DNA from 4 places in the Zoogloea oryzae genome. Region 2 is predicted to be linked to each of the others. Evidence: predicted binding sites of a transcription regulator. Region 2 holds the regulator's gene; each other region holds the start of a gene.
The links. Region 2 encodes sigma-54, which starts transcription at its own class of promoters, with help from an activator protein. Its sites were predicted from a motif close to TGGCACGCTTNCTGCTNA; they were not measured.

Region 1: a site for sigma-54 is predicted at 974-991, ahead of nifB (nitrogenase cofactor biosynthesis protein NifB). Genes of this name have one in related genera too.
Region 3: a site for sigma-54 is predicted at 1,108-1,125, ahead of QQK25_RS03810 (phenol hydroxylase subunit). Genes of this name have one in related genera too.
Region 4: a site for sigma-54 is predicted at 1,395-1,412, ahead of QQK25_RS13955 (PEP-CTERM sorting domain-containing protein). Genes of this name have one in related genera too.

The regions. Positions count from the first base shown of each region.
Region 1 covers NZ_BSPX01000010.1:57,355-59,510, reverse strand. Annotated here, with positions in the region: gene nifB (nitrogenase cofactor biosynthesis protein NifB) at 1-937, opposite strand, end outside; gene QQK25_RS05475 ((Fe-S)-binding protein) at 1,142-2,156, shown strand, end outside.
Region 2 covers NZ_BSPX01000024.1:32,857-35,012, reverse strand. Annotated here, with positions in the region: gene hpf (ribosome hibernation-promoting factor, HPF/YfiA family) at 148-471, opposite strand; gene QQK25_RS09715 (RNA polymerase factor sigma-54) at 488-1,945, opposite strand; gene lptB (LPS export ABC transporter ATP-binding protein) at 1,961-2,156, opposite strand, start outside.
Region 3 covers NZ_BSPX01000006.1:38,002-40,157, reverse strand. Annotated here, with positions in the region: gene QQK25_RS03820 (sigma-54-dependent Fis family transcriptional regulator) at 1-211, opposite strand, end outside; gene QQK25_RS03815 (2Fe-2S iron-sulfur cluster-binding protein) at 465-812, shown strand; gene QQK25_RS03810 (phenol hydroxylase subunit) at 1,162-1,425, shown strand; gene QQK25_RS03805 (aromatic/alkene monooxygenase hydroxylase subunit beta) at 1,473-2,156, shown strand, end outside.
Region 4 covers NZ_BSPX01000042.1:5,081-7,236, reverse strand. Annotated here, with positions in the region: gene QQK25_RS13960 (ABC transporter permease) at 1-318, opposite strand, end outside; gene QQK25_RS13955 (PEP-CTERM sorting domain-containing protein) at 558-1,346, opposite strand; gene QQK25_RS13950 (hypothetical protein) at 1,597-2,156, opposite strand, start outside.

The DNA of each region.
Region 1 (2,156 bases), on a different contig from region 2:
GATCCTCGCCCAAGAGGCCCACCGCGTCGGCGCGGCACTGGCGGCAGTGGCGCATCATCGCCATGTCGCCGGCACAGGCGTCCTGCAGGTCCTGCAGCTGCTCGGGGGTCGGCTCCGGCTGCTCCATGATCCCGTAGTAGGTGCCGTGCTCGGGCTCGGCGATCAGCGGCATCACGTTGTGCAGGAAGGCGCCCTTGGCCTTGACGATCTTCGAGACCTCCTTGAGGTGCTCGTCATTCACGCCGGGGATCAGCACCGAGTTCACCTTCACGAGGATGCCCCGCGAGGTGAGCATCTCGAGGCCCTTCTGCTGCTGCTCGATGAGGATCTTGGCGCCCTCGATACCGAAGATGCGCTTGTTGTTCCAGTAGATCCACGGATAGATCTTGGCGCCCACTTCCGGATCGACACAGTTGATGGTGATCGTCACGTGGTCGATGTTGTGCTTGGCGATCTCGTCCACGTATTGCGGGAGCGACAGGCCGTTGGTGGACACGCACAGCTTGATGTCCGGCGCCTTCTCCGAGAGTTGCTCGAAGGTCTCGAAGGTGCGGGCCGGGTTGGCAAGGGGGTCTCCCGGCCCCGCGATGCCGAGTACGGTCATCTGCGGGATCTCGGCGGCCACCGCCAGCACCTTCTTGATCGCCTGGTCCGGCGTCAGCAGCTCGGACACCACGCCCGGGCGCGACTCGTTGGAGCAGTCGTACTTGCGGTTGCAGTAATTGCACTGGATGTTGCAGGCCGGGGCGACGGCCACGTGCATGCGCGCAAAGTAGTGGTGGGCCTCTTCCGAATAACAGGGATGGTCCTGCACCTTGGCGCGGATGTGGTCGGGCAGATGAGACAGGGCGTCGGGCGCAGTGCCGCAGCCGCTTGAAGAACAACCGCCGCCGGATGCTTCTTCGGGCGCGGCATTGCTGATGACGGGCAGTTCCACGTTGGGCTCCTCTGGATCTGGGGTTACGCCGGGTATTCAGCAATCGCTGTGCCAGAGGAGAAAACAGCAGAAAAACAGGGGTTTATTGTTTCGGCGCGGGGGCGCTTGTCAGCCCTTTGTCGCAAAGGTGACAGTCACCTTTGTGCGTAAACGCCTGATTTGAGGCGCTTTAAGATTGGCACCGGTCTTGCGTGGCTGGTGGCCATGAAAACCTATCTCGACTGGTCGGCCTACGACACCTACGGCGTGGGCGACGCCTACGCGGGCATTCCCGCCACCGGGGGCAACTACGCCAAGGCGGTGGCCGTGTGCATGAACAACCACCAGTGCCAGCGCGACGGCAAGGGGGTGATGTGCCCGAGCTACCGGATCACCCACGACCCGATGCATTCCACCGGCGCCCGGGTGAAGGCCTTCAAGGCGGCGCTGAACGGCGAGCTTGGCGACGAACCCTTCGCCCACCCCGATCTCGCCGCGGCGATGGACTTGTGTGTGTCGTGCAAGGGCTGCAAGAAGGAATGCCCCAGCGCGGTGGACATGACCCTCATCAAGACCGAATACCTTGCCCAGCGGAATGCGAGGCTCGGCCCATCGCGGCGGGTGCGGCTGTTTGCCGGGCTGCCCCGCTGGCTGCACGCGCGGCGTTCGCTCCTCAAGCGCCTGGTGCGCCTGCGCAACGCCTCGCCGTGGCTGGCGGGCGTGGCCGAGCGTTGGCTGGGCATCTCGGCCCGGCGGCCGATCCCCGAGATCGTCGCCGACGGCTTTACCACGCCGGCGCTTGACGCCACCGGCACGCGGGGCAAGGTGATGCTCTTCGTGGATACCTTCACCCACTACTACACGCCCGAGGTGGCCGAGGCGGCGCTGAAGGTGCTGCGCGCCGGCGGCTACAGCGTCGAGGTGCTGCAGCCGGTGGCCAGCGACGCCGAGCCGACGCGGCCCCTGTGCTGCGGACGCACCTATCTCTCCCAGGGCCTGGTGGATGAGGCGAAGATCGAGGCCCAGCGGGTGATGGCCGCGCTCGCCCCGGCGCTGGCCGAGGGCACGCCCGTCGTCGGGCTGGAACCGTCGTGCCTGCTGGCGCTGCGGGACGAGTTCTACAGCCTGTCCCTGGGCCCGGCGGTTGGGCAGCTCTCCAAGCAGGCCTTCCTGTTCGAGGAGTTCCTGATGCGCGAGGGCAACAAGGGGCTGAAGCTCGATCTCAAGCCCATCCCCGGCG
Region 2 (2,156 bases):
TGTTCCTGTACGCGGCTGGACCGGGACAGGTTTCCGGGAACGAATCTGGAAAATCCGGGGGCGGAGGCCGCCGGGGCCGTTGTGTCAGTTGGGGCGCATTATAGCCACAACGGTCCCGGGGAGAAGGGGATTACTTGGGGCCGAAGATCAGGATTCGGCGAGGTGCTGCTTCAGGGAGTCATGGCCGTGGTCGGAGGCCTTGTCCTTGTACTTCAGAACCTGGCGGTCGAGCTTGTCGGTCAGGGCGTCGATGGCGGCATACATGTCGGCATCCTCGCTCTCGACGTGGATGTCCTTGCCACGCACGTGAACGGTGACTTCGGCCTTCTGACGCAGCTTTTCCACCGAGAGGATCACGCCGACGCTGGTGACGTTGTCGAAATGACGGATCACGCGATCGAGCTTGGAGGAAACGTATTCGCGGATGGCCGGCGTAACTTCGACGTGATGCCCCGTGATGTTGAGGTTCATGGTTCTTACCTTTCTGTCAGATGGTTTTGCGCAGACTGACCGGCGGGATATCGAGGGACTCGCGGTACTTTGCGATGGTCCTGCGTGCCACGACGATACCCTGCTGGCCCAACAACTCGGCAATCTTGGCGTCGGACAAGGGTTTCTTCTTGTCTTCCGCGGCTACCAGCTGGCGAATCAGCGCCCGAATCGCCGTCGAGGAAGCCGCCCCACCGGTGTCGGTGGCGACGTGACTGCCGAAAAAATGTTTGAACTCGAAAATGCCTCTTGGTGTGGCCATGTACTTCTGGGTGGTCACCCGCGAGACGGTGGACTCGTGCAATTCCAACTGTTCGGCGATTTCACGCAGTGTCAGAGGGCGCATCGCCACATCGCCATAATCGAAGAACTGACGCTGCCGGTCAACGATCGCTTGCGACACACGCTGGATGGTGTCGAAGCGCTGTTGAACGTTCTTGATGAGCCAGCGGGCTTCCTGCAGGTGATTGGACAGGGAGCCACTGGCGCCGCGGTTGTCCCGCAGGATCTGGGCATAAAGCTGGTTGATGCGCAGCTTGGGCATCGCGTCCGGGTTGAGGTTCACAACCCAGGTGTTGCGCACCTTGCGGACGATGACATCCGGCACCACGTAGCGGATGTCGGACTGGGCGAAGCGGGCGCCGGGCCGGGGGTTGAGGTCGAGGATCAGGGCGTGGGCTTCGCGCAGCTCGTCGTCGGTGCAGCGCAGCGCGCGCTTGAGCTTGAGGTAGTCGCGGGCGGCGAGGAGCTCGAGGTGTTCGGCGACGATGGCCAGCGCCAGCTCGCGTTCGCGGCTGGGCGGCAGGGCGCGCAGCTGCAGGCCGAGGCATTCGCCGATGTCGGCGGCGCCGATCCCGCAGGGGTCGAGGCTCTGGATGTGGCGCAGGGCGATCGTGAGGTCGTCCAGATCCACTTCGAGTTCGGGCGGCAGCAGCGGCAGGAGGTCTTCCAGGGCCTGGCTGAGGTAGCCGTCGTCGTCGAGGGCCTCGATCATGAAGCGGGTGAGGGCCCGGTCGCGGTCGGACAGCTGGGTGAGGGCGATCTGGGCGTCCAGGTGGTCGCGCAGGGTGGTGACCGTGGCCTGGAGATCCTGGAAATCGTTGTCGTCGTCATCGTCCCGCGAGCCGCTGCCGGAGCCCTGCCAGTCGCCGCCTTCGGCGAAGTCGAACTCCCGGTCGGTGTCGCGTTCGCGCTGGTCGGATTCGCGGGCCTGCTCCTGCTCGCGCTCCTGGGCGGCCTCGCTGCCGGCGGGGGCGGCCGGGCCAGGGGCTTCGAGACGGCTGGAGCCGAGGTTCGACTCCGGCTCGTCCCGCTCGATCATCGGGTTCTCGAGGAGGATCTTCTCGATCTCCTGGTTGAGCTCGAGGGTCGATAGCTGTAGCAGCTTGATGGACTGCTGCAGCTGCGGGGTGAGCGCGAGATGCTGGGAGAGTTTGAGCTGGAGGCTGGGCTTCATGACAACAATGATGCCTTAAAGCCGGAAGTGCTCGCCGAGGTAAACCTGACGGACCTGTTCATTCCGGACGATCTCTTCAGGGCGGCCGCTGGCCAGCACTTCGCCGGCATTGATGATGAAGGCGCGGTCGCAGATGCCAAGGGTTTCGCGGACGTTGTGGTCGGTGATGAGCACGCCGATCCCTTTTTCCTTGAGGAAGCGGATGATCTTC
Region 3 (2,156 bases), on a different contig from region 2:
CGCGGGCGCCCGAAGCGTAGCCCATGCGCGTCAGGATGCGGCGGGCCTGGTCGATGCCGAGGGAGTCGATGAGCTCCTTGCGCAGGGCGGACATGGCCGCGGCGTGCATGAGGATCATGCGGTGCTCGTCGAGCCAGATCATGCCCTTGTCGGCGCAGAAGCGCACAAGGCTGCGCAGGTCGCGATCCTGCGGATACCGGATGGTGCTCAAGCTCTCTCCTCCGTCGTGTCCACTGGCCTTGATGTGAGTTTATGTCCGGCGTTGGAAGCCGGGGCAGTGGCAGGTCAACCTTATATCACGCAGGCGGAGTTCGAACTCCGGCGCAGGCAGCACACCGGGAAAATGTTCATATCAGCTTGCGTTATCTGTTCATTAGCGATAATAATACAAAATCTCGAGAAAAATAGCGAGCAGCGGATGAAGGCCGACGTCGATCGGCCGCGCCGGGGCCGAAGGAGGAGACATGGCAACAAAGCACCTGATTCATATTGAGAATACCGGCGAGCGCTACCTGTGCGCCGAGGACGAAAACCTCCTACGCGGCATGGAGATGCTTGGCCGGAAGGGCATCCCGGTGGGGTGCCGCGGCGGCGGCTGCGGGGTGTGCAAGGTGCACATCACCGCTGGCGACTACGCCGCCCGCAAGATGAGCAAATCCTGCGTGTCGGACGAAGAACTGGCGCAGGGCGTCGTGCTGGCGTGCCGGGTCTACCCCCAGGGCGAAATCTCGCTCGATGTGGTCGGCAAGATGGCGAAGTCCGTCTGCAAGGGCGCCGAAGCCCCCTCACCACAATCCACCTGTTCCGACTGAGGTCGTTCCCGGCACCTCATTCCCGTTTCCGCAACCAGGAGCACCCATACCGACAGATCCCTCCCTCCTGTCGGGCTCCCTGGTTTTTTCGAGGCCGTCACGCAATGTGGCGGCCTTTTTTTTGGGCCGAAAGTTACGTATGGGGTGCGCTTTGCGTAACGCGTTACGCCGCTTCACCAGATCATCAAGCTGCATTGCAGCATTTCATCAATTGATCGATCGATAAAATTCTTTTTTATCGATATTTTTTGCTCGGTAACACGTTTCCCCTTTCTGCTCAGTCGCTTATCGCGATTGGCACGCTACTTGATATGGGGTGTCTGGTGTTCAAGACCAGATTGAGGAAACGATGAGCGACCCGACGAAGCCCTCGCTAGACGTAAACCGCAAGTACGTGCGCCTTGTTGAGAAGCGGCCGGATGGCCTGGTGGAGTTCGAGTTCTCCATCTCCGATCCGGAGCTCTACGTGGAGATGCTTCTGCCGGAAGCGGCCTACGAGGAATTCTGCAAGACCAACCGGGTGATCCTCCTGGAAGGCTCCCGGCCGGAATCCGAGGACGGCAGCGACTGGGACTGGAATCTCCGCGAGGCGACGCACCAGCGTTTCCGCTGAGCACACTGACCACCGAAAACCCCAAAAGACAGAAGGAGGAGAAACCCATGCAAATCGATCTTCGCACGGTATCCATCAAGCCGCTGCGACACACCTTCGACAACATCGCCCGCCGCATCGGCGCCGACAAGCCGGCATCCCGCTACCAGGAAGGCACCCTGGACATGCAGCAGGAGGTCAACTTCCACTACCGGCCGACCTGGGACCCCGACCACCTGATCTACGACCGTGCCCGCACCGCCATCAAGATGGCCGACTGGTACAGCTTCAAGGATCCGCGCCAGTTCTACTACGGCGCCTACACCCTGGCCCGGGCCAAGCAGCAGGACACCGCTGAAGCCAACTTCGACTTCGTCGAGAACCGCGGCCTCGCGGCCACGCTGCCGGCCGAGATCCGCGACACCGTGCTCAAGATGCTGATCCCGCTGCGTCACGTGGCCTGGGGTTCCAACATGAACAACGCCGGCATCTGTGCCTACGGCTACGGCACGGCCTTCACCCAGCCGTGCATCTATCAGTCGATGGACCAGCTCGGCATCGCCCAGTACATCACCCGCGTGGCACTCCTGCTGGGCGATGTGGACGTGCTCGACACCGCCAAGTCGGCGTGGATGGAAGACGACGCCTGGCAGGGCCTGCGCCGCTATGTGGAAGACACCATGGTCATCAAGGACCCGTTCGAGCTCTTCGTGGCCCAGAACGTGGCGCTGGATGGCCTGCTGTATCCGCTG
Region 4 (2,156 bases), on a different contig from region 2:
CCGTGGCGTGATCACGCGGACGCCAGGCGTCTTGGCGAGATCGTTATAGACGGCGTCGGCGCCCGACAGCAGGTAGGCGTACGGGTCGGCGAGGCCCTTGTCGAAGAAGCCGGGCCGGACGATCTGCACGTGCCCCAGCTGCGAGCGGATCGTGGCTTCACGCATGTCTTTCAGGATCCACTGGATGAATCCGCCTGCCAGCAGAAAGGCCATCACGCCGCCGACGATGGTGACAAGCGCGAAAAGCGCCCGACGCCGCTGGCGGACGATGTTTCGGAATGCCTGGGTGACGTCGCGGAAATAGAGATCGATCGACATGAGGCGCACGCGGGGAGTTGCTCGGAAATGCTCGCGGGAAGAGACGTATGGTCGCTTGGAAAGCCAGCAGGGGCAAGTGTTTGATTATTCCAGGTGACAGCGGGCGGGCTGCCACGCCGGGTGAGCCGGAACAAGGGGGAAGATGCAAATGAAAAGCCCGCCACTCTGGGAGTGACGGGCTTGAGTACCGCAAGACTGCTTTCAGTCGATCACCCGAAGGTGATCAACCTGGGCGGGTCTTAGGCCGACTTGCGACGGCGCAGAGCGGCAAGGCCGGTCAGGCCGAGGCCAGCCAGAGCCATGGAGGTGGGCTCCGGAACTTCCAGGCCGAACTGGCCGCCGTTACGGATCACCAGGTCGGTGGTGCCGTTGTTGGAGATCGAGGCGACATCCGGGTTGAAGGCGGTGTTGTAGATGCCGGTCAGGGTCGCGTTTTCAGCGGCGGACCAGGTGTTGGTGACGCTGGCGTTGGTGGTGGCGAAACCGAAGGTCAGGCCATCGGCAACCTTCAGGGACAGGTCGTTCATGGCGCCGTCGAAGAAGTAGCCGGAAGCCATGCTGGTGGCCTTGAAGATCAGGCTGAACACGCCGTTCGGCAGCACGGTGCCGACATCAACAGCGCCGTTGCCCAGGATCAGGTCGAACGAAGCGATGTTGGTGGCGCCGCTGAAAACGTTCAGGGAGCCGGTGGTGAAGGCCAGAGCGCCGGTGGCGGTGGAGCCGTTGCCAACGCCAACGAATTCGCTACGCAGACCGGTGGTCAGGAAGGAAGAGCCGCCGTCAGCGGAGGCGGTGTTGAAGTTGCCAGCTTCGTTGAAGCTGAAGGTGGTGGCGCTGGTCATGGTGTTGTGCACGTAGGCCTTGCCCAGCAGGTCAAGGTATTCGGCAACCAGGGTGGCGTCAGCGGTGCCGCCGACGGCGCCGTTGGCGTCCATGTACCAGTTGGTCAGGCCGGCGTTGGCGCTGCCAGCAGCGGACAGGGCGGCAACGGTGGCCAGGGCGGTGAGGGTCTGCTTGAAGGTTTTCACTTATTTAATCTCCTGAGTAATCGGGGCCACTGTAGCCCTTTCTTTTCATAAGCAATCGGTGTGCCAGTTTTTTGCGATTTTTTAAAGTTATGATTTTGTGTAGGTTTTTTTCAGTTGGGGAACTTCGTCAGAGTCTCGCTGAAACAGGTGTAAAAATTGTCGACACATTTTCTGGCGATCGGGTGGGCGATGACGTTGAGTTGTTGATTTTTCTGGAAAAGTGCGCAAATTGGGTAGTGTGAAATATGTCTCAAGCGGGTGGTTGCAGCCCTAGCCAAGTCGCTTCGCAGTCGGCTTTGACTATGGTATGGGCATCGGTCGTGGGGCGAGCCAGCACGCAGTGGAGCGGAAGAAACAAGCCGTTATTGGTGGCCTCCAGTCGCTTGAGCAATGCCAGGAGGCGAGCCTCGTGAGGAACACTGCCGTCCAGCCGGACCGTCGAGAGGCCGAGCAGCGGGGCGTCGTCGAGGGGCTGGAGCGGGGACAGGGTGTAATGAAGATCGGAAAGGCCTGTTTCGGCCAGGGCTGCGTCGATCCCGCCCATCAACTGTAGACGCGGCACCGATGACTTCAAGCCCAGCCGATCGAGTTCGGCCTGTTGCCGGAGGGCGAGGCGGGCGTCGGCCGCTTCCTTGAGGGTTTCTTCGTGCTGGCGGTGGATGCCGCTCAGCCGGAGGGTGAGGTCGTTAAGCGTGGCGTCGGCGTCGCGGCGGAGCTGATTGGTGGCAACGGCCAGCCCCATCGAGACGGCCAGTGCGGCGAGGCAGGCGAGCAGGGGCTTGCGCAGGACGGCGGGGATTGGCGTCGGTC